DNA from 3 places in the Pseudobacillus sp. FSL P4-0506 genome. Region 3 is predicted to be linked to each of the others. Evidence: predicted binding sites of a transcription regulator. Region 3 holds the regulator's gene; each other region holds the start of a gene.

Region 1 (7,356 bases), 150 kb from region 3:
AAAACTTTTTGAAGTCTTTATTTATATTAACTTTTGTAAGAATCTTGAGTTGGTTATTTGATAGTAAAAAACAGCAAACGTAATCAATGACGCATAAAAGAAAACAGCCCTCAATGAGAGAGCTGTTTTCTTTTTAATTCCCTTTATTTCACAAAACTTACTAGTGTCTCTGTGGCTTGTCTCTCACGAGTCCATTTCAGGGAACACATAGTAAAACACCTCAGAATTTAAAATTCACTTAATTCAGCTGATACGTGTATCAGTTGAATTAGTCTTCGGAAGGTTTGCGAAATACTTTGATGTGTTGCTTTTTCATGTTAAAAGTAAACTCTATGTCCCAACCAGACTTTTTAACTTTAATTACATCTTCTTTAAAGTAAAATACAAACGCCGTGTCTAATTCTTCATCAACAATTAAATAATTAGGGGCCTCGTTCCAAAGTGAGAACTCTGCATTAGTGTATAATTTCCAACCATTATTTAACTCGTGTTGTTTCATGTGAGGTAGTTCACTGAATTTTTCCATTTGTTTTCTCCACGCTTCTTTTGGTGATTTTAATTCTCCGTTTGATTCTTCATACATAGTCTTACACCTTCTCGTTATTATAAATTTTCTATTTTTATTGAATAATCTACTTGGCTAACTAAAGAAGAAACAGCCTATAATTTTGAGTCTGACACCGAACCAAAAAAGCTGTCGGTTTTAACTTCTAAAGATCGGGGCATCTCTAATAAAGCATAATAACCATGATGTTGCATTGACAACTTTGTTTATTTTATATTCCATCCGGTTGTTTGATTAGTTTAAAATCTTCATCATCAAGTGCATTTCCCCTACTTATATGCAATTTCCACTCCTTATCTTTCTTTACAAGATGCATAGGTACTTGCTCAACGCTGCCATCCTCGTACTCTATTACTGTAATAACGGTTGCTTTATCTTCTGTTACACTTTTGACATTCTTAATTTCATAGTCCTCTAATGGTGAAACACCTTCTTCAAGTGTTTTATATGTTTTTAGCTTCACTTCGCGATCATCATTAAAACGATCATCAATAACTAAATCAACCAAACTTTCATGGTCTTTTGCTTTAACTAACTCTATATACTCTTTTACAAATTTTTCTGGAGAAAGACTGCCTTGTATCTCAGAGTTTGTTAGAAACGGAGTAACTACAACAGCGATTGCTGCAACAGCTAGAAACGGAACGAACCAAAGCTTTCTCATTTAATCCCACCACCTTCCATTTTATGATTATGTTACCATTTAGAGTTAAGATAGTTAAGCTTATTTATTTTTTTCATTTAATTTAATAAGAGCCCCTCGTAAAATTTAATAATTCTTCTGGATGCTTCGTTACAGAAACAACACAATTACCACTATGTTACATTCTTAACTTTGTTTTTCTTATATACCGTCTGGTTGTTTAATCGGTTTAATTAGTGCATAACACATTGATATAAAGAACATAAGTTCGTATAATTATTTTAAAAAGGAACTAATGTTCCTATATGGAGGTATCCAAATGTTATATGAAGATAGAAAAATGCTAAAGTGGCAGGGGTTTATGTTGTCGGAACATACAGAACAGCTCCAAGAAACTAAACCTGTTGTAAAAGAAATAGCGATAGATGAACAGCAAAAAGAAGTGTTTGATCGAGTTTTACGTCATGCCTATAATCAGCAATTGCCTGTCACGGTTCATTTAAATACGTTTGGTTATCCGTATATGGAAGTAACGGGTGTCATTCAATCCTTTCATCACAAACCTAATCACTTGAAAGTTTTAGGAAAGGGAGTGATATGCACAAAGGATATAGTGGCGGTAGATTTTGCGAATAAGAAGGATGAAGGAGATGGATATTGATTATACGTTGCTCCCTAAACGTTCTATTCTTTGCATAGACGTTAAATCTTTCTTTGCCAGTGTAGAAGCTGTCAGGCGTAAAATACACCCTCTGGATGCCTATATTATTGTGATCGCCAATAAAAATAGGTCTGGTTCAGTGGTATTAGCTGCTTCTCCACGAGTGAAAAAGGAATTTGGCATCCAAACGGGTTCCAGAGCCTTTGAAATCCCTCATGATCCACGATTCATACTGGTGGAACCGTCTATGAAGCTTTATTTAAAAGTAAATAAAATGATCATAGACATCCTTAAACGTTTTGTAGCAGATGAAGATTTGCATATTTACAGTATTGATGAAGCATTCCTTGATGTGACAGCTTCCAGAAAGCTGTTTGGAAACAAATTTGAAGTGGCTCGCACCATACAGAAAGTCGTTTTTAAAGAATTAAAGTTAGTCGTCACGATTGGAATTGGCGATAATCCTCTTTTAGCAAAACTAGCTCTCGACAATGAAGCAAAGAATGCAGCGAATGGGCTTGCTTATTGGTCGTATGAGAATGTCAGTGAAACGATCTGGAAGATCGAATTGAAAGATATGTGGGGAATATCGACAGGGTACATACATAGGTTACATCGTTTAGGGATTCATTCTGTCTATGATCTGGCTCATGCTGATCAACATAAGCTGAAAGACCGGCTTGGCCTAATGGGCTTACAACTTCACTACCACGCATGGGGAGTAGATTATAGCATTTTATCTGAAAAGCCCCAAGCGAAAGAAAAATCATTTTCTAAAAGTCAGATATTACTGCGTGATTATTACAACGAACGAGAGATTATGATTGTGATTCATGAAATGGTGGATGAAGTAGCGATGAGACTTCGTTTGCACCACGTAGCAGCCGGGAAAATCGCTCTTGCTATTAGCTATTCTCGGGACATTGAAGAAAGGGGATTTACACATCAAACACAGCTGCCTAGACAGACAAACTGCACGAAAGACCTGAATACTCAATTTGAAAAACTGTTTAAAAAATATTGGAGAGGACAGCCGATCCGGCAAATTTATGTGGGATGCGGCAAATTGGAACCGGCCTTGTATGAACAAATGGATTTATTTAGTACAAATGAAGAACTGGAAAAAAAACATGCACTTGATGAGGCCATGGACGAAATAAGGTTCCGTTTTGGGAAAAGTTCAATCTTTTGGGCGCATAGCCTGTTGCCAGGAGGAACCTTCCTGAAAAGATCCAATCATGTTGGGGGACATAGAGGGGAATAGAAGAAGGATATTCAATAAAAGCAGCTGAATAGTTACTCGAAGAAATTGCCTCCATTTGTCTGTCTTTTGTTTGGTCATCGACATTATAGCGGACGGGCGATTTTTTGTATTAAAAGAGCTGTCCATAAGTCAGTTATCCCGACTTATGGACAGCCTCTTAAAATGATTTGTAAAACATATTAAATCGTTAACAAATGATGACTTTCAGAATGACTGTAAACAAATTTCCCATCGACCATCGTTGCTACTACTCTAGTGTTTGGAATTTCATCTGGCGGGATTTGGAAAATATTTTTATTCATGATGATAATATCTGCGAATTTTCCTTCTTCTAATGTGCCTAATTCATGCTCTCTAAACACACTATAAGCAGATCCTTGTGTATAGGCTTTTAATGCAGCAGCCACGGTGAAACTTTCTTGTTCATTCCATGTATGTTCACCTGTGTGATCCATTCGAGTAACCGCATGGTAGATTTGTTTCATAGGATCTAAGGACGCAACTGGAAAATCCGTCCCGAAAGCTACATCAGCCCCTGCTTTCTTTAAGGATTCGCCAGGATAAATATAAGGGTATTTCTTCTCATCTACTCGGGTTGTATGGCTAGTTATAGGCATGAGGGCTAAATGAGAAGGCTGCACGGATGCAATCACCCCTAAGTCTTTAAATCTCTTTATATCACCTGGATGGATAATCTCAATATGCTCTAACGCATGGCGAGAATCTCTCTCTCCATTTTCTTTTCGTGCTTCTTCAAACATATCCAATCCTATATGAACAGCCCCGTCGCCAATGGCGTGAAAGCGAATTTGAAACCCTTCCTTATCTGCTTCCAACACCCATTCTGTCAACTGTTCCACAGAAAAAACGGTTTCTCCTTTTGTATCTGGTCTATCTACATAAGGATCAAGCATATAAGCCGTATGACCTGTAACTACTCCATCAATAAATTGTTTTAATCCGGTAAATTTTAATTTTTCTGATTGATAGCTATCACGTAATGTTTTTGCTCTTTCCATCTCTCCATTTAAAGCAGGATAGAGATGGATACGTGCCGTTAATTTACCCTCGTCATCAAACTTTTTAAAAAGATCAAACCCTTCATTCAGGCTAGGATACAGATCATTTACTGACGTCACACCTAGTTTAGCAGCGTGCTGAAGGAAAGACGCTAGCAATTCCTCTTGTTTTTCCCTAGGAAATGCCATTGCCTTCTCTGAAACTAAAGAGATCGCTTTTTCAATGAGGATCCCGGTCGGTTCTCCCATCGTATCTTTTTCAATTATTCCGTATGGGGGATTCTTCGTTTGACTATGAATATTGGCTACTTCCAAAGCTTTACTATTGACCCATGCATAATGAAATTCCGCATGATATAAAAAGACTGGACGCTCCTTCACTACGTTGTCAAGCGTAGAACGGTGGGGAAACTGATGATTCTCCCAATTGTTGCTATCCCAGCCATTTCCAATAATCCATTCATCTGCAGGGTTTTTTTCAGCAAACTCTTTTACCATCATGACGGCTTCTTCTTCAGAACGTGCAGACTGTAAGTTAACACTGAAATCATTAGTTAAACTTCCACTCAACAGATGAAGATGAGCATCATGGAACCCTGCTGTAATAAGTTGATCTCCAAAATCTAATTTTTTTGTGTCAGACCCTATAAAGGGTTGCATCTCGTTTGAGTCGCCAACCGCCACAATTTTGTTTCCTTTTACGGCAATTGATGCAGGAGAAGGCTGATCCCCTAAACCTGTAAAAACTGCTTGACTCGAAAGAATGATATCTGCTTTTGTCATTTTAAACCCTCCAATTATATAGTATTCAGTAAATTATGCGGATAAATCCATTTCTGGCGGCCTCTTTTTGAATCCCTTTGTTAGATAAGTTAAATAAATAACACCAGCCAGAGCCCATATACTCCCTAAAACTTTGGAGTAAGTATCTAGGTTTAGTAACAGCCATATATCTAAAACAGCCCCTATTAATGGCACAATAAGATAGAGGACTGTCCCTTTTATGGTTCTCTGTTGTTTTCGGATAAAGTAGTGACCGATAACCGAAAGATTAACAAATGTAAAGGCAAGAAAGGCTCCAAAGTTAATGAATGAAGCGACAATTGTCAAACTCAGCACCAAGGCTAATAAGGAAATCAAGCTAATGACAAGAATGTTGTTAACCGGGGTGTTTAACTTAGGATGCAGGCTTCCAAAAAACTTTTTCGGCAATTGACCATCTCTGCCCATAGCATATAGAACACGAGCCCCACTCGCTTGGGATACCATAGCTGACCCAAAAATACCAACTGCAGTAAGTGCAAGAAAGAGCGCGTCTACAAAATTCCCGCTAATTAACAGAATGATTTCATGTGAGGCGGCATCGGCATTTTTAAAAGACATATAATTTGGCCAAACATTATGTGCAATATAAGAAACGGTTGTAAAAATTAAGCCGCCAACTATCGTAATGATGAACACAGCCCGTGGAATATTCTTTTCAGGTTGAATGGTTTCCTCAGCAAAAGTCGTAACCGAATCAAAGCCAAGAAAGGAAAAGCAAAGCAAAGCAGCTCCAGCAATAATGAAAGAGAATGATTCTTTTGGGTTGTAAAAAGGAAGGCTTGTAAACAGTTCTCCTGTTCCTTCCCCTTGTAAAATCGACCGAATGGCCAAAACACAGAAAAGGATAATGAACCCTACACCAAAGATAGTGATCAATATGTTTGCGCCAGTTGCTAATTTAATCCCTCTGATATTGACGATGGTTACTAACGTTAACATCAATAAAATCCATATGTAACTAGGAATGGACGGAAAGGCCGCCTGATAAAATATACCGAATAGTAAATAGTTCACCATAGGAATAAGCAGATAATCCATTAAGAGCGACCATCCTACCAAAAAACCGACATGGGGATTAATCGACTTTTGGGTATAGGTATAGGCGGATCCTGCCACTGGAAAGGCTTTAGCCATTTGCCCATAACTATAGGCTGTAAATAGCATAACAATCGTGGCTAGAATATAAGCACCCGCCACCATTCCATGTGAAATCTGCGCTGCCACTCCATATGTGCTAAAAACCGTCCCAAATGCCATAAAGGAAAATCCAAAAAGGACAACAGGCAACAGAGTCAATGTCCTCTTCATCTCTTTAGTTTCTGACATCTAACAACCTCCTTTTCAACTAATATTAAGAATATTGCAAATTTTATACCAATTAGCGCAAGCGATGATTTTATCCTTTAGAAACCGAAAAAACCATTCCGAAACTATTCCAAAACGCATATTTTATGCTATTATTCATAATTTAAACCTCGTGTGGATGTTAATTAAGAAAAACTTGCAGGCGTTGTCACTTGTCCCTTTTTCACACAGAAGATAAACGGCCGCTTTATAGTCCTTCTAAGTCGGGATAGGAGCAGGAAAAAGTACGTTTGGAAAATTAAAAAATAATAGATTTAATAGAGTAGTTTATAGATAGAGCTTTAACCGATTTAGAAACAGATGGAGATACAGGAGAAAAAGCGTTTATTGCTAAAAATTAATAAAGTTTTTAAATCAGGTGGCTATGACAAAACAAATGAAAAGTGACAGGGATTTAATTATCAATTTGCCTTCTCTCAAAAACATGATTTTTGGGGGGGAATGTGTATGTGGATTTAGATAGCGGTTCTGCTGCTGTTTACAGCGATGCTAGCGATATGGTTACAACTAAAGAATAACGAATGCATAGCAGAGATGTAGAAAGGGCTTATCATAAAACTTCATTGTACACGAGCAACTTATCATGATTTCAAATTCGTTCCATTCTCTCTAATTGCAGTTTCATTACTCATTTAAAATCCTAAAGAATCATTTCTTTAAACCATGATAGGAAATAGATAGAATGTTTAAGATTATAGTGATTAAGATAAGGAGTTTAATGGAATAAAGGTTATCATTGTAGAAAAGCCATCTGTAGCTAAAAGCATTGCTGATGCTTTAAAAATAAGAACAAAAAAAGAAGGGAGCTTGTTTTTAAACAAACTCCCATTTATATAGAATGATATATTCTTCAAGACTGTATTAGTTTTGTTGCAGGAAATCCTCGGTTGAAATTACATTGGCATACATACTTTTAAGTGCGCTGACAAACGCATAGTGAACCTGTTCTGCTGGAACGACCTTATCTTGATAAGATAAGTCCCTTGTCGCACAGGCATCTTCAATCAGTGTAGC
Region 2 (7,356 bases), 800 kb from region 3:
CAAACAGTAAAAGAGTGGTATGAAGCGGCTTTGAATCAAGACATTGAAACGTTTGAGCAGATATCTTCTCAGTATGAGAAAATTAGAGGGCGCTATGTAGAAGCTTCGTCCGACTTGGCTGAGATTGTGCATGATTTGGGGGGAACTGAAAATCTAGAGTTTAAAGAGTTGAACAAAGGAGACATCCGTAAAGAAGTTGTAGGGGGTTTAGATTCAAATTATGAAAATGGTTGGACTATGGTTATGGTAGAACCAAAGAAAGATTCTGATGAAAATTCTGAGGATAAGCCTCCATTTTTTTGGGTCCTAGACAAAGTCGATGGCAAATATTTTGTTTTGGAGGGTGCAGAATCCCCTAAAGAATCTGTTCTGAAAGAGTGAAGATTTACGTTAATACAAGAGGGTTTAAGTACCTTAAAAAAGCTGACAGTAACCTGTTGGCTTTTTTATTACATCCAGAAGATAATGCAACACCAAACAGGATAGATGTATTTTTTATGAAAAAAGGTTTGCTTCGCCGATGTGTCGAATGGCCTGTATGAAAGGGAGGTAATGTTAGTTAGTAAAGTAATTAAATCCACGAAATGCTGCTAGTTGCTTGAGCAAGGAGAAGTTACATCAGGAGATTCAGTTTATGCCATTGAAAAAATTCTTGTTAGAGAAAAAGGGACAACAGAGATAAGGTTTGCATATTACAAAAGAGATAGAGATGAAAAAGAAAGTTTCGTGCCTCGCCCTTTAGATTTAGAAGAAGAGCATTTAGTTTCTCTTCTAAAAGGATGGGTTAAAGCTAGGGTAATATCCAAGGAGGTACTCCAAAGAGTTATTGGTGAGTCTTGATAAGTTATACGCTGATTTTTTGAGAATGTCTCTATAGACATTCTTTTATTTTATATTAGGGGTGAGGCAATGGATTCAGTTCAACGAATAGGTGCGGCTCTTATGGGAGCTTTATTTACACCTTTATTTGAAAACTTTTGCGGAAAAAGGGAAACAGTACGAGCATTGATGCTTGCTGTAGCGTTTTTTATAGCAATGGATTGGATGAGTGAGACTAGAGCTTCTAAAAAAGATAAATCGTATGCAAGCAAGTACGGATTATATGGTGTCTTCCGTACTTTTTTATACTTCTCTGACCTGCAGGTGGCCACTTGCTAGATGCAGCGTTAGGGTTGCCGGGAATTTTGTTTGGCTTGTTATCACTCGGTGTCTTATACCATGTGATTCACCCCATGACCGCTAATAGTATTCGTGCAGGCTGGGGAGAATGGGTACCGGAATGGCTTCTAAAGAAAATAACAGAGTGGGTAAAGTCAGAGTTAGAGGCAAAGGTAAGTCGAGTTGAGGGGAGAAAAGGGCGAAAACGGTTGGAGGGAAAGATAAATGAGTAAAATTGCAGACTTGTCCCATCATCAAGGGGATATTGACTGGAGCAAAGCATCAAAAGAATTGTCCCTCGCTATTCTCAGGGTTCAAGACGGGTCCCGAGTGCGGGACCGACAATATAAAAACTATGCAGCCGGAGCTAAAAAGTATGGAGTGCCATTTGGCAACTATGCTTTTTGTCGCTTTGTTTCTATTAGCGATGCCAAAAGAGAAGCGCAAGATTTTTGGGAAAGGGGCGACAAAGAAGCGCTATTCTGGGTGGCTGATGTGGAAGTAAAAACGATGGACGATATGAGAGCCAGTACACAGGCTTTCATTGATGAGCTACGAAGATTGGGAGCGAAAAAAGTGGGACTGTATGTCGGTCATCATACGTACAAGCTGTTTCAAGCAGACAAAATCAAAGCAGATTTTGTTTGGATTCCACGTTATGGTGGAAAAAAGCCCGACTATCCTTGTGATCTACACCAATATACTGACACTGGTCGCTTGGCTGGTGTAAAAGGGAACGTAGACTTGAATCAGCTAATAGGAAACAAACGGCTATCATGGTTTTTGAATAAGGAAGAGACAAAGGCTGCTGTCGTTACAGAAGGAAAGTACCGTATCTATACGGGTGCTTTTAAAACGAACACAGAAGCGGAGAAGCAAGCCAAACTAATCGGCGCTAAGTTGGGATATAAACCATTTGCTAAGGAGAAAAGAATCTGGACAGGCGTGTTTAATACGCTGGAATCAGCTTCGACAGCTCAACAGAATATTTCCCATCACTTTGGATTTAATCCACAAATTAGAGAAGAAAAATAAGAGAAGAGCTCCTGGTCCTTAGTGGATAGGGAGCTTTTTTTAATTTTGCTTATTCATTTAGGAATCTCTCTGAGAGTAATTTTTACTGCTTCTTCAGTCTTGGTAGTATATTTAATCTCCACAAAAACCCCAAATTCTCTACTGTTGTCTTTTAACCATAGTTTAAGCTTTTCCGTTTGCTTATGTATCATTCCATTAGCACGCGGCTACAAATAGTGTTCTTGAGCTTCGGACATATCTTGCCAAAAATACAGACTTTCTTTTTGGTGCAGCCATCTTTCTAGACGGTGAGCCGCAAAAGAAAATTCAACCGTAAAAGTTCGTGCCAGTAAGTAAATTACTTCTTGTTTCCGCCAAGGGAACTCTAATTGTTCCATCATAAAGGTAGGAATACAAAAGTGTAGGGCAAAGTTATTAGCCTGCCACTCTTGTAATTCGATAAAGGGAGGAGGGAGGCACATTTGGTTGCCGCAATGTCGCAATAAATGCCCTAATTCGTGGCCAAAATCTTGCCATTGGGCTTCTGGAGTTAAGTGCCGATTGATAAGAATGAGAGGTTGTTCCGGCATATGAATCGTTTTACTAACACCGCCTATGTATTCCACATTTACACCTAGTCGACTTGCAATAAGTTCAATCCTTAGTTGTTCAGGTTCATAGATGTGAATGGATTGATATAAAGAAAAAATGTAATCCTCCAATCTTGTAGAATAGGCCATTGGCTTCACCTTGACATTTTTTAGAACGTACGTTCCTTTTTTGTAGCATAATAAAACCCCCAATCGGTAGAAAGGGGAGTGCGAGGAAATCAAACATTTCCTCAATAAGAAAATGGTACCACTTTTGTGATAGGATGAAAAGATATTAAGGGAGGATGTCTACTTTTATAGAGGTAAGGAGCAAAACTCATTGTGGTTGAAGAACGAGGGAAATATTTTAAGTTAATTGTCCTTTTAGATAAAGTAGCGATGCAAAATGATTGTAGAATGCTTCTTGTTTTCAATGGTTGAAACCATGTAAAGACTTAGAGTCAGATAGTCCAAGCAAACGATTAAGTTTTGGAGGTATGCTTAATGAAGAGAGGGATTACTTTTGAAATACCAAATGAATACGGAAGTTTACTTGGGGATCTATTAGAGCCAATTGATATTACTACATTTAATTGGCGAGTAGATGATGGAGACTCGTATCTAGTAGATGATGATAATTTTGAGGAAGCACTTTTCTCAAAAGACATTATTAAGGGGGATGAACTCAAAAGTCTAGAAGATAATAGATACTCTATAGAAAAATGACACGAACTCTAAGGCGTTATCAAAATGAGAGGGAGAGTGGAGTAAGTGTGTTATTTTATACATTTAAAAGTAACCGAGGAAGGTAAAAAGATATGCGCTGAAGAATTAATGAAATCAATTTCTGATAAAAGTAACGATATAAAAATTGAGGGTCAATATCCTAACTTCACATTAACCGATGGCATGTGTTCTTGCAATTTTGTTCATAAAGATGGTAAAAAAATCACGCTGGATAATAAGTTCTTTCAAAACATTCTTTCGGACAAGTCAATTAAGAATATATTAGTTGGTTGGACTTGGGGTGAACGTCTCCCTCAATTGGAGAACAAATTAAGTATGGACATTAAAGAATTTATAGAAATAAATAAAAAAGCAAAATTACAATCAGATACTTGGTACCACCTATTTGATTCAAACAAATACAATAAGTATCAATAACTATGTTTAGGTATTACTGATTAAAAAATTAGGCTTTTCATTGACGAAGGTTTTAGTTAAGTAGTTAAAGGGATCTCCTATTGGAAGCTCTTTTTTGATTTCGATATTGTGACATTACGTGAACTGGAATGGCAAAATATGAGTTAGACAGTATAATTGATTAAATAATATGCTATGAAACGGAAGTGAAGAAATTTTGGAAAATTGGATTCTATTAAACGAGAAAGAATATGATGACATTTGGAACAGATTCTGCAAAGAATTTTCTTTTAATCCCAATACAGATAATCGAAATTCGTATAAAGTTCCAAGTCCTTTTGTTATTTATGACATATCAGATTATTTTAAGGGTTATTGGGATGATTGGGATGATGAAGATCACATTGATTTAGAGAATAAGCTAATATCGGCTTTCATTGAGTGTACAAATGAAGATGATTATATCTATGCTTTGGATTGGCAACATGATGGATATTGGGTAAATCCCAGGTTAGAGTTTATAAAAGATGAGTTCGATGAATGGCTTGTTCCCTTTTTTCCAAATGGAGATTATTATTTTTTCTTACAGAAAGATTTTGAATGGGGATATTTATCCCATCCGTGGCAACGATCTATTTGTATCTTTGGAGAAAAGTTTGTTAAAAGCTTGAGAGAATCAAAACCCAAAATGTTAAAAAGAATCCTTAGTGAAGGATAATTTTTAATTTCCTGTATCGAGGATTATGTTAATCAAAGAAAGGACCAGAGTTTCTAACTGAAAAGCTTTAAATATTCTTATACTTTCAGCAGCTGTATCATTGAAAACAAGGTTCGAATATTGAAAGTAAAGATTGATTGAAATCCTATTTTTCAGAACTTTTTCTTTAACTATAGGGGTAGGTTGCTTGAATAAGAGATACTGTAATTTATTAGGAGACAATCATTAAACAGAGGTGTTTATTATGGTTCCAGCGATAAATGATTTGATTATTAGTTGCCATTATTCCCTTTTAAGCGCAATACCCAACAAACTAAGAGGGCTAACGGTATCATTAGAAAACGAAACGCTGTATTGGAAAGGCTATTTTGACGGTGAACCAACTGAGGAAGAAAAAGAAATATTAAGCATTGCCTGTACGGAGGTAGTAGCTGATTTCCCCATCATTAAGGTTGTTGAAGAGGAATATTTAAATCATACATACCCTTTAAAAATGGAAATGCTGCAATTTTGGGCTTTTTTAAGATGGGAACAAGATTAACTCTCATTAAACTAACGGGTGCTTTAATGCAATAGAGACTATTGAAATTGATCAATAATTACAAAAGTAATTTGAAAAACACTTTATTTTGACCAATTTTTTTCAAAATAAAGTGTTTTTCAGTGGCTGTAGATAAGGGTTATAGTGAACTTTTAGTCCAGCGTAATTTAAATGTTACAGATGGAGTTCTAGAAATCTTCTGTTTGTAAATATTTACCTATGACATGGGGTATGGTAGAATCATTCTAAGAATTGAAGAATAGGAGATAACCCATTGAACAAATATTCGCTATTCACAGCTGTAACAGCTATCACAGTAGTCATATCTAGTTTAGCAGTTCCAGTGAGCGCAGAGTCGAACCATCCATTTGTAGATGTAGGAAGTCAATATGATGAAGCTGTCAGCTTTTTATATGATATAGAAGTAGTCAATGGTATTTCGGCAACAAAATTTGGTACAAACCAAACGTTAACACGAGGCGATGCAGCCGTTATTTTAGCTAATATGCTCATGCTTGATACAAAAAATGCACTTGATGCAGGTTTTAAAGACTTAAATACCCGCGTAAGAGGATCTGTCAATGCCCTTGCGGAAATCGGTGTGATTTCTGGTGTAACGAAAACACAGTTTAAACCAGGACAGATTCTAAGCCGTGGCGCCATGGCTAAATTTCTGGTAACAGCATATGAATTGGAGAAGCATGCAAAGCAAACTCCATTCACAGATGCCAGTGGAGAGTTCAAGCCTTATATTGAAGCTTTATATGAAACCGGAATTACATCAGGCAAGACTCATACATCTTACGGTACAAACCTAAATATTACTCGTGGCGAATTTGCCAATTTGTTATATAGAACGTTTTTCTTTGTATTAGGAAAAGAAAGTTTGTATATCCCATGGGTTACAAATGCGCAAGTGATTTCTACTACTCAAACGAAAATTAATTTGACTGAAGCAGTACCGAAAGAATATACAGCAGGCGATGTAATGGCTTGGCTGCAATTCAATGTTCAATATAGCAACGGAAGTGTAGTGGAATTTGATCCTACTTCTTATTCTCTTACGGCTGACCGTAAAGCTCTCGTGATTGATCACACGAATCTATCATTAGCCGGTAAAAAAGGAACGATAATCATTAAAGACCTCAAAGCTAAAACAAAAACTTCGTTTGATTTTACAGCAGTGAAAACATCTTCAAGTGCAAATGTGGATTCTTCGTTTATCCATACCGAAGGTCTGCCTGCAACACAAGCAACAAAGTAAATAAACACTAGAAAATCCACATTATGCGGGTTTTTCTAGTGTTTTATTTTTTAAGAGCTACCATTTTTATCAACACACGAAGGGAGTGACCCGGATTGTTAAAACTTTTCATAGTCCAGAAGACTACTATCTCAATGAGAAAGAAAAAAAGATAAGTGGGGTTACTCTTGCTGCACTTTTTGAAGTAATTAAATAAAAAGGAGTCCAAGAACTGATGAGACGGATCTCTAAATTCATAAAAACACTTTTCTTTGGAAAATATGAAGGTTTTGCAAACCAATTAGGTTTTACATCTTGGAATGAAGTCTTGGAGAATACCTTTAGTATCTTTCAGCTTCCTCCGGATTGTTTCTATTTTGCCACACAGTTATTAGACGGAACATGGATTGTTTGGAATGATGAAGGTTATCCTCCATATGCGTTTTTGAAATTTAATACTTGGAATGAAGCTATTAAATATTTAAGAATGATATTTAATGAGAATGGATACCCAGAAGAATATTGGAATCCTGAAGGGTTTGAAGAGTATGAAGATGTGTTTAACAATCTTCCTGATAAAGACAAAAAAATCGAGTAGTTAACTTCTGACATCGAGGGTTATGTTAATCAAAGAAAGGACCAGAGTTTCTAAATGAAAAACTTTAAATAACCTTATACCTTCAGCAACTGTATCATTTAAAACAAAGTTCGGTTATTTGAAATAAAGATTGATAAATTACGAGTGAATTTGATTGAAAGTCCTATTTTTATGATTTTCTTCCTCAACTAAAGGGACAGATTATTTGAAGAAGGAAACAGATAAAATAATAGATATAGAGAAATTGAAAGTTACAAATAGAGGAGGAAAAATGGATATTTTTGAGCAATTAGAAGAATTACAAAAAGATTTAAATGAAAAAACCTTGGACGAAATTGAAGTTAAATATTA
Region 3 (7,356 bases):
ATGGGATATCTTTGTCCCATCCTTCGGCTAACTCTCCGTTTATCGCAGCCTGAAGCTGCTGGCCAAGTTCAGGGAATTGCTTTTTATATTCTTCAAACAGCTGGTTCCAATCCTGCTCAACAGCTTGGCCTTTTTGAACAATCAGTTCTTCAAAACGGCCGTATACTTCCTCAGGCACGTGAAAATCCTGCTCAAATGTCCATTTGTAATACTCTTTTGTCAGCTTCATTTCATCTTCGCCAAGCGGCGCTCCATGTACGTCTGACTTACCGGATTTATTAGGTGAGCCATATCCGATAACTGTTTTTACTTCAATCAGTGTTGGCCGTGATTCGTCTTTTTGCGCTTCTTCAATCGCTCTGGAGATCTCTTCCATGTCATTTCCATCTTCAACACGGAGATACTGCCACCCATAGGCTTTAAAGCGGTCTTTCACACTTTCAGAGAAGGACTTATCAAGATCGCCATCAAGAGAAATATCATTGGAATCATATAAAGCAATTAACCGGCCGAGCTTTAGATGACCTGCAAGGGAAGCAGCTTCGGAAGCCACACCTTCCATTAAGTCTCCATCACCGCAAAGTGTGTATGTATAATGGTTGACTACGCTATATTGGTCCTTATTATAGACGGCAGCTAAGTGTCTCTCCGCCATTGCCATTCCAACTGCCATGGCAATCCCTTGGCCAAGAGGTCCGGTCGTTGCTTCTACACCGTCCGTGTGTCCGTATTCTGGATGTCCTGGTGTTTTACTGCCCCATTGGCGGAAATTTTTAATTTCATCCATTGATAAATCATAGCCCGATAAATGCAGAAGGCTATATAACAGCATAGACCCGTGTCCTGCTGACAAAACGAAACGGTCACGGTTAAACCATTTTGAATTTTTCGGGTTGTGGTTCATGTAACGGCTCCACAATGTATAAGCCATTGGAGCAGCTCCCATCGGCAGACCCGGATGCCCAGAATTCGCTTTTTCAATCGCATCTATAGAAAGTGTGCGGATCGTATTCACTGCTAATTGATCAACTGTATCAAACATGGAAAACTCCCTTTCCTTACAAATATTGTTCCTTCTTAATATATAGGTCTTTATCAAAATATACAAGATGTCTGAGAAGATCTATTATTTGTCATTTTCTTTTCCGTTTACTCCATATAAAAAAGCCAGCGTTTGCCGGCTCATTAATGCATTCTTTTACGTTTTTGAATGTCTTTAATTTTTTCAGGTGTCACTTCATTGCCTTCAGGATCAAAAATACGCACCGATTCCACTGTATTTTTCATGGACGAGCGAAAAGCACGTAAGTATTCTTGGCGCAGGCTTGTCTGCTCTGCTTGTTCCTCTGCGGACAGCCCTTCAGTTTTTGATTTCTTGGAAAGCTCATTAATACGAGCTAGTTTATCTTGAGAAAGCATAGATGGGGTTACTGCCAATTCGTTATAAATCAGCAGACTCTCCTTTCTTTTTCTTTAATATATTCTTGCCTTTATTTTATTAAAAGGGAAAGGAATAAACAAGAAAGATGCCTATTCAAGATCTTTATCCGCCTGTTCAGCATACTCTTTAAATCGTCTGTGAACTGTCGCCTTAGATACCCGATAACCAAAGCCGTTTAAAGTAGCAGCTATTTCTTCGAAAGTAAGGTTATTGCGGCGTAGACGGACAATTTCTTCCATCGGCACTTCCTTCCTCTCTCTTCCGGCTGGGTTTCCTCTATTCTTTAAATTGTCTTCAGGTCGAAAACCGTTTTCTACCGCCCGTTTCATTCCTCGCTTGATTTTTAAATTATGAATCTTCCGCTGGTATTCTTCTACCATGCTAACAATTTGAATAACCATTGAATCTGATTCTGACAGCTGCAGCTCTCCATCATCAGCGATGCTAAATACTTTTACTCCTTCTTTAAACAAGCAGTGCAGCAAAGCAATTTTAGCATTGCCTCGTCCAATTCGTGTTTCATCCTGAATCAGTACAGCATCAATCGATTCCTTTTTCACTAGATCTAGCAAATCAAGCATTCCCGGCCGATCTAATTCATAGCCACTCACTTGCTCTTTAATCACCGCTGCCACTTCATATCCTTTTCGGAAGGCAAGGCTGAGCAGTTCTTCCTCTTGCCGTTGAAGCGACGTTTCCTGTGTTTCTTTTTTTGTGCTTACACGGCAATATATAATAGCTTTCACTTGAAATTACTCTCCTTTAAAAGCGATCTGGCCGCCAGTATGAGATGAATGCGAAGTAATGGGAATAACGAGAGTGTCTCCCGGTAATATTTTAACGGAATGCAGCTTGTTCTCTTTTTGTATCCACATGATAAAGTCCTCTTCTTCCATTTCCTTGCTGTTATTATACTGTCTGGCAATGCTCCAGAGAGAGTCCCCTTCCCGTACGGTGATTTCTTCGTAAGGAAGACGTTTCTCACTCACATTAAAGATCAGCATGCTTCCTGCCATAATTGTAACAGCCATAAATAACAGAACAAAAGAATTCTTTTTAACAAACACTTTCATCATTCAACATCCCCTTCAAGCGAATACTCGTTCGTATATTTATCTTTATTTTAATAGGAACATTTGTTTGAGTCAAGATTTCATTCGAACTTATGTTTGTATCCTAAAAAGTGACATGTTATAATACAGAAAAGAGATAATCTAAGAGGTGCAGACAAATGACAAAATTATCGAAGAGGCAGCAAGATATTTTGGACTTCATCAAGCTTGAAGTTAAAGCAAAAGGCTATCCTCCTTCCGTGCGCGAGATCGGGGAAGCAGTTGGATTGGCATCCAGCTCCACTGTCCATGGCCATCTTTCTCGTCTGGAGAGCAAAGGACTGATCCGCCGCGATCCAACGAAACCACGCGCGATCGAAATATTGGAATTGGAAGAAAGCGTACCGAGACAAAAAGTAGTAAGTGTGCCATTAATCGGGAAAGTAACAGCCGGAATGCCTATTACCGCCATCGAAAATATTGAAGAATATTTTCCTTTACCGGAGCGGCTTGCACCTGCCGATGACAATGTATTTATGCTGGAAATCATGGGCGACAGTATGATTGAAGCCGGCATTCTAAATGGTGATTATGTCGTCGTACGCCAGCAACAGACAGCCAAAAATGGCGAAATAGTTGTAGCGATGACCGAGGAAAACGAAGCCACCGTTAAACGCTTTTTTAAAGAAAAAGACTTTATTCGCCTTCAACCTGAAAATTCATCCATGGAACCAATTATTCTGTCGTCTGCTACTATCCTTGGCAAAGTGATTGGCGTCTACCGGGATATCCATTAACTGCTGGACAAACTCCTTTCTGCTCTATTGTGCGGAAAGGAGTTTTAACTTTTTTGCAAGAGTAATAGAATAGCAGTTAACCTATCATATGACGAGCCTAAAGAAGATATGATTGTTTAATGAGAAAAGCCATTCACCGAACAACAATCGAAAGTTCCATTGCTAGATTAAAAGCAAGAGAGTCAGAGTCTCTTCAACCACCAAAAACCCCTGGACCTTTATAGGCCAGAGGCAGAAAAAATTGATGATTGAGTTCCCCACTTACGCAATAATGCCACGTTCATTCTCAAACTGTTTATATTGTTCCTCCTTCATAATCTTCTTTAAAATCTGCACCGCCTTCCACACTTCTTCATACGTGTTATATAAAGGGACTGGAGCAAGCCTGATCCCATGAGGAGCTCGAAAATCTGGAATAACTCCATTCACTTTTAACGCTTTACAAATCCGTGCAGCTTCTTTATGCTCCAAATAAATGTGTCCGCCCCGTCTCTTGTCTTCCAAGGGATTCCCTATCTTAAAACCGGCTTCGCTCAGTTCTTCTGAAGTGAGCTCGATCATATAACGCGTCATACATAAAGACTTTTTTCGGAGGTTCTCTATACCCGCCTCTTCAAAGAGTTGGAGTGAACCGATCAATGGAGCAATACTTAATATATGAGGTGTGCCGATCTGATAGGCTCCTGCCGCTTCTGCCGGCATGAACGTATGCTCCATATCAAATTGTTTCTCTTTGTTCGAACCAAACCATCCGGCAAGACCTGGCAGCTTGCCAAAATGTTTTTTATTTACATATAATCCACCGGCACTGCCCGGACCGCTATTTAAATATTTATAATGGCACCAAACCGCAAAGTCTACTTCCCATTCGTTCAATTGGTGTTCAATTGCTCCAATTGAATGACACAGGTCGAAGCCAATTAAAATATTGCGTTTATGGGCTTCTTTCGTTATGCGCTTTATGTCAAGAATTTGCCCGCTCCGGTAAAGGATGCTCGGCAAGACGATTAAAGCCACCTCTTCTGTCATTGCTTCAATCACATCTTCTTCTTCAATAAGACGCCCATCGCGGCTTTGTACGCGAATCAAGTGATCCTCCGGATGATAGCCTTTCAGCTGAATCTGGCTTCGTAGCGCATAGATATCAGAAGGAAACGTAAGTTCGTCTGCCAGTATTTTTGTTCGTTTGCCTTCCGGCTCATAAAAGGTGGCAATCATCTGATGCAGATTCGTTGTTGTGGAACCAGTCACTATTACCTCCTCAGGCCGTGCCCCAACTAACGATGCCAGCTTCCCACCAAGCCGCTCCGAGAGGTCATACCAAGGATAACCCCCTTCTGTCCACCCATCAATTCCGAACTGCTTCCACGAATCTAGCAACTCTAACAACGATTTCTCTGATCGTCTGGACAGTAATCCTAACGAATTACCATCGAGATAAATGATTCCTTCTTGAATATAAAATTCGTTGCGAAAGGATGCCAGCTCATCCTGTTGATCAAGCTTGCAGGCATATTCCCGAGAAGAATCAAACTGCTTTTTACCCATTTGTCCATCCCCTCTATTCTCTATATTCATTCTTCCAATTTCTACTATAACGATAAATGATTAGCCCGTCACTTATTCTTAAAAACATAAAAACCTTTGTGTATTAAGCAATAAAGAGTAATAAAATAATTTTAAGTTACTCTAAAGTAAGATAGGTTATTTAGGTCATTAGTTGCATAAATTTCCATCCTCATGAGATAATGGAGGTAAAACAGGAGTAAATTTATATGTCAATACTAATTTTAGAGTCTTTATTACTAGCTTTCCTTCTTTTAATTTATCCTTTCTTCGACGTTAAATACACAAAGTCGTTAAAGGAGAAAAAAGATACCCTTTCGAGAGTAAGATTCTTTAAATTTGTCATTTATTCAGAATGGACGATTGTAGCAGCAATCCTTCTCATGATAGTAATGACAAAAATAACGTTTAAAGATATGGGAATAACCCTTCCGCAGCAACCCCATTCAGAAGCGCTCGGCATGATCTTCGGCTTTCTGGCAGGCCTCTTTATTTTACTATTTGTTCTAATGAAAATACCGGCTTATCAACAACGCTTAAACAAGCAAACAGCAGACATCGACTACTTATTGCCCACAACTAAACAAGAAAGAAGATTATCTATCTTCGTTGCTATAACGGCAGGTGTTTGCGAGGAAATTATTTACAGGGGGTTTGTTATTCATTACCTGTCGAGTCTGCCAATTGACATTCAACCAATGTATATAATCATTATCTCAGCCGTTATTTTTGGATTTGGGCACATTTATCAAGGCTGGAAAGGCCTCTTGCTTACCGGGTTCATTGGTTTTATTTTTGCCCGTACTTATTTAGCTACTGGCTCCCTTTTATTCCCAATCCTTCTTCACATCGTCATCGACATGCGGTCTTTTTTATTTGTTAAGCCCTTGCCTAAAGAAAACCAAACAACTTTTACAAGAAACATTTAACTGTACAAAAAGCCCTTGATTTTGTCTGTATCAAGGGCTAAAAAGATTAATGTATTTTCAATATATCGGCATTCTTCCTCGGTGAGCTTATCTGTCGTAGATGGCTTAAACTTTGTAAATCTGCTTTTCTTTGCTTTCTTAAATATGCTTTTTGGTCCTCCATGAATAATAGGGCCAGGGCTTTTATTTTTACTATCAACTAATTCGGAAAAATAAGGGCTCCGAGCAAACCTGACATGCCCTTTTTTTAATACGCTCATACCTTAAAAGCAGTGTTGCCCTATCTAACGATTCTTCAAATCATTATTTAGGGATTTTTGCCGTCCTTTTTTTGCCATTCATCCTTTCCAATTGGATTTTATTCTGCCCCTGACGTTCAGCATCTTTTTTAAATGCTTCCATCGCTTTGATGCAAAGAAGATTCATTCATTACGCCTCCTTTATTTCTATTGAATTTGCTTCTACACCTGGCAGGAATAGACTCCTCAAAAAGTCAGCATCACAAGAGGCCATACTGTCGAAAAGCGTATGGCCACTTCTCGCTAGAGCGCTAAAAATAATAAGAAATGTACGGCAAGATCGAAGAAAAAGGACCAAAAAATTACTCTTCCTACGCTCGGGTAATTCCTCTGAATGATTGCCAAACAGACAGCTAGAAAAAATTAGTGTTTTGTTCCATCCCTCCGATCTTTTTGGTTTATGTTTTCCCTGTTCCTATTCAAAAAAACATAAACTACCACCAACCGTTATTTCTACATTCAGTTTCATCTCCTTGTTTAACCATCCAACCCTCTAGTTCATCAAACGTGCTTACACCTTCTAGTGAACGAACCACTCTACTCTCCTCATTTTTATCGTTAATAGCTATACTCCTACATCAAATTATAATCCTCCAAAAAATAACAATAAAAAGCTGTTTCATAAGCTAATTACTAACTTTTCAAAAAGTTTTATCGGATAATAGATTAACAGCATTTAACAAAACTTACATTCCTAGATAAGAGAGGTGGATGATTTGGCCTTACAATATCAAGAACATGGCGATGAGAGTGCTCCTTTGATGCTATTTTTACATGGTGGTGGGGTAAGTGGTTGGATGTGGGATAAACAAGTTCAATACTTCGCCCATTATCATTGCATTGTTCCAGATTTACCTGAACACGGGCTAAACAATCACAAAATTAATTTCTCCATAAAGACTAGTGCAGTAGAATTGATCCAATTAATCGAGAAAAAAGCAGGAACGAAGAAAGTAATTTTAATTGGGTTTTCTCTGGGTTCTCAAGTTATCATTCAACTATTAAGTATGAAACCAGATTTAATTGATTTTGCCGTAATAAATAGCGCTGTTGTCAGACCCATTCCATACGCTAAAAAACTAATTCGACCTACTATCAGATTATCCTTTCCATTAATTAAAAATAGATGGTTTTCACAATTACAAGCAAAACCATTATATATAAGCAAAGACTACTTTGAAAAATATTATGAAGAAAGTTGTCAAATGAAGCCTGACACTCTTGTGAGAGTATTAGAAGAAAACATATCGTTTGGGATACCCGCAGATTTTA

What was found. Region 3 encodes LexA, which represses DNA repair genes until DNA is damaged. Its sites were predicted from a motif close to CGAACATATGTTCG; they were not measured.
Region 1: the regulator LexA is predicted to act here: its motif matches at 1,466-1,479, upstream of MKZ02_RS15730 (YolD-like family protein).
Region 2: the regulator LexA is predicted to act here: its motif matches at 2,935-2,948, upstream of MKZ02_RS12585 (ImmA/IrrE family metallo-endopeptidase).

The regions. Positions count from the first base shown of each region.
Region 1 is NZ_JBBOOI010000001.1:3,143,775-3,151,130, reverse strand. It holds gene MKZ02_RS15740 (hypothetical protein) at 269-583, opposite strand; gene MKZ02_RS15735 (hypothetical protein) at 777-1,229, opposite strand; gene MKZ02_RS15730 (YolD-like family protein) at 1,528-1,869, shown strand; gene MKZ02_RS15725 (Y-family DNA polymerase) at 1,859-3,133, shown strand; gene MKZ02_RS15720 (amidohydrolase) at 3,313-4,935, opposite strand; gene MKZ02_RS15715 (APC family permease) at 4,969-6,303, opposite strand; gene MKZ02_RS15710 (cysteine hydrolase family protein) at 7,204-7,356, opposite strand, start outside.
Region 2 is NZ_JBBOOI010000001.1:2,502,391-2,509,746, forward strand. It holds gene MKZ02_RS12555 (hypothetical protein) at 1-381, shown strand, start outside; gene MKZ02_RS12560 (hypothetical protein) at 595-840, shown strand; gene MKZ02_RS12565 (hypothetical protein) at 910-1,158, shown strand; gene MKZ02_RS12570 (hypothetical protein) at 1,152-1,391, shown strand; gene MKZ02_RS12575 (glycoside hydrolase family 25 protein) at 1,384-2,193, shown strand; gene MKZ02_RS12580 (DUF3889 domain-containing protein) at 2,247-2,384, opposite strand; gene MKZ02_RS12585 (ImmA/IrrE family metallo-endopeptidase) at 2,400-2,912, opposite strand; gene MKZ02_RS12590 (DUF2691 family protein) at 3,267-3,488, shown strand; gene MKZ02_RS12595 (hypothetical protein) at 3,534-3,926, shown strand; gene MKZ02_RS12600 (DUF2716 domain-containing protein) at 4,123-4,623, shown strand; gene MKZ02_RS12605 (hypothetical protein) at 4,868-5,164, shown strand; gene MKZ02_RS12610 (S-layer homology domain-containing protein) at 5,439-6,428, shown strand; gene MKZ02_RS12615 (hypothetical protein) at 6,643-7,005, shown strand; gene MKZ02_RS12620 (hypothetical protein) at 7,211-7,356, shown strand, end outside.
Region 3 is NZ_JBBOOI010000001.1:3,297,790-3,305,145, forward strand. It holds gene tkt (transketolase) at 1-1,042, opposite strand, end outside; gene MKZ02_RS16355 (DUF896 domain-containing protein) at 1,186-1,419, opposite strand; gene MKZ02_RS16360 (YneB family resolvase-like protein) at 1,531-2,187, opposite strand; gene yneA (cell division suppressor protein YneA) at 2,194-2,517, opposite strand; gene lexA (transcriptional repressor LexA) at 2,673-3,290, shown strand; gene kynU (kynureninase) at 3,552-4,838, opposite strand; gene MKZ02_RS16380 (CPBP family intramembrane glutamic endopeptidase) at 5,066-5,785, shown strand; gene MKZ02_RS16385 (hypothetical protein) at 6,089-6,211, opposite strand; gene MKZ02_RS16390 (alpha/beta fold hydrolase) at 6,801-7,356, shown strand, end outside.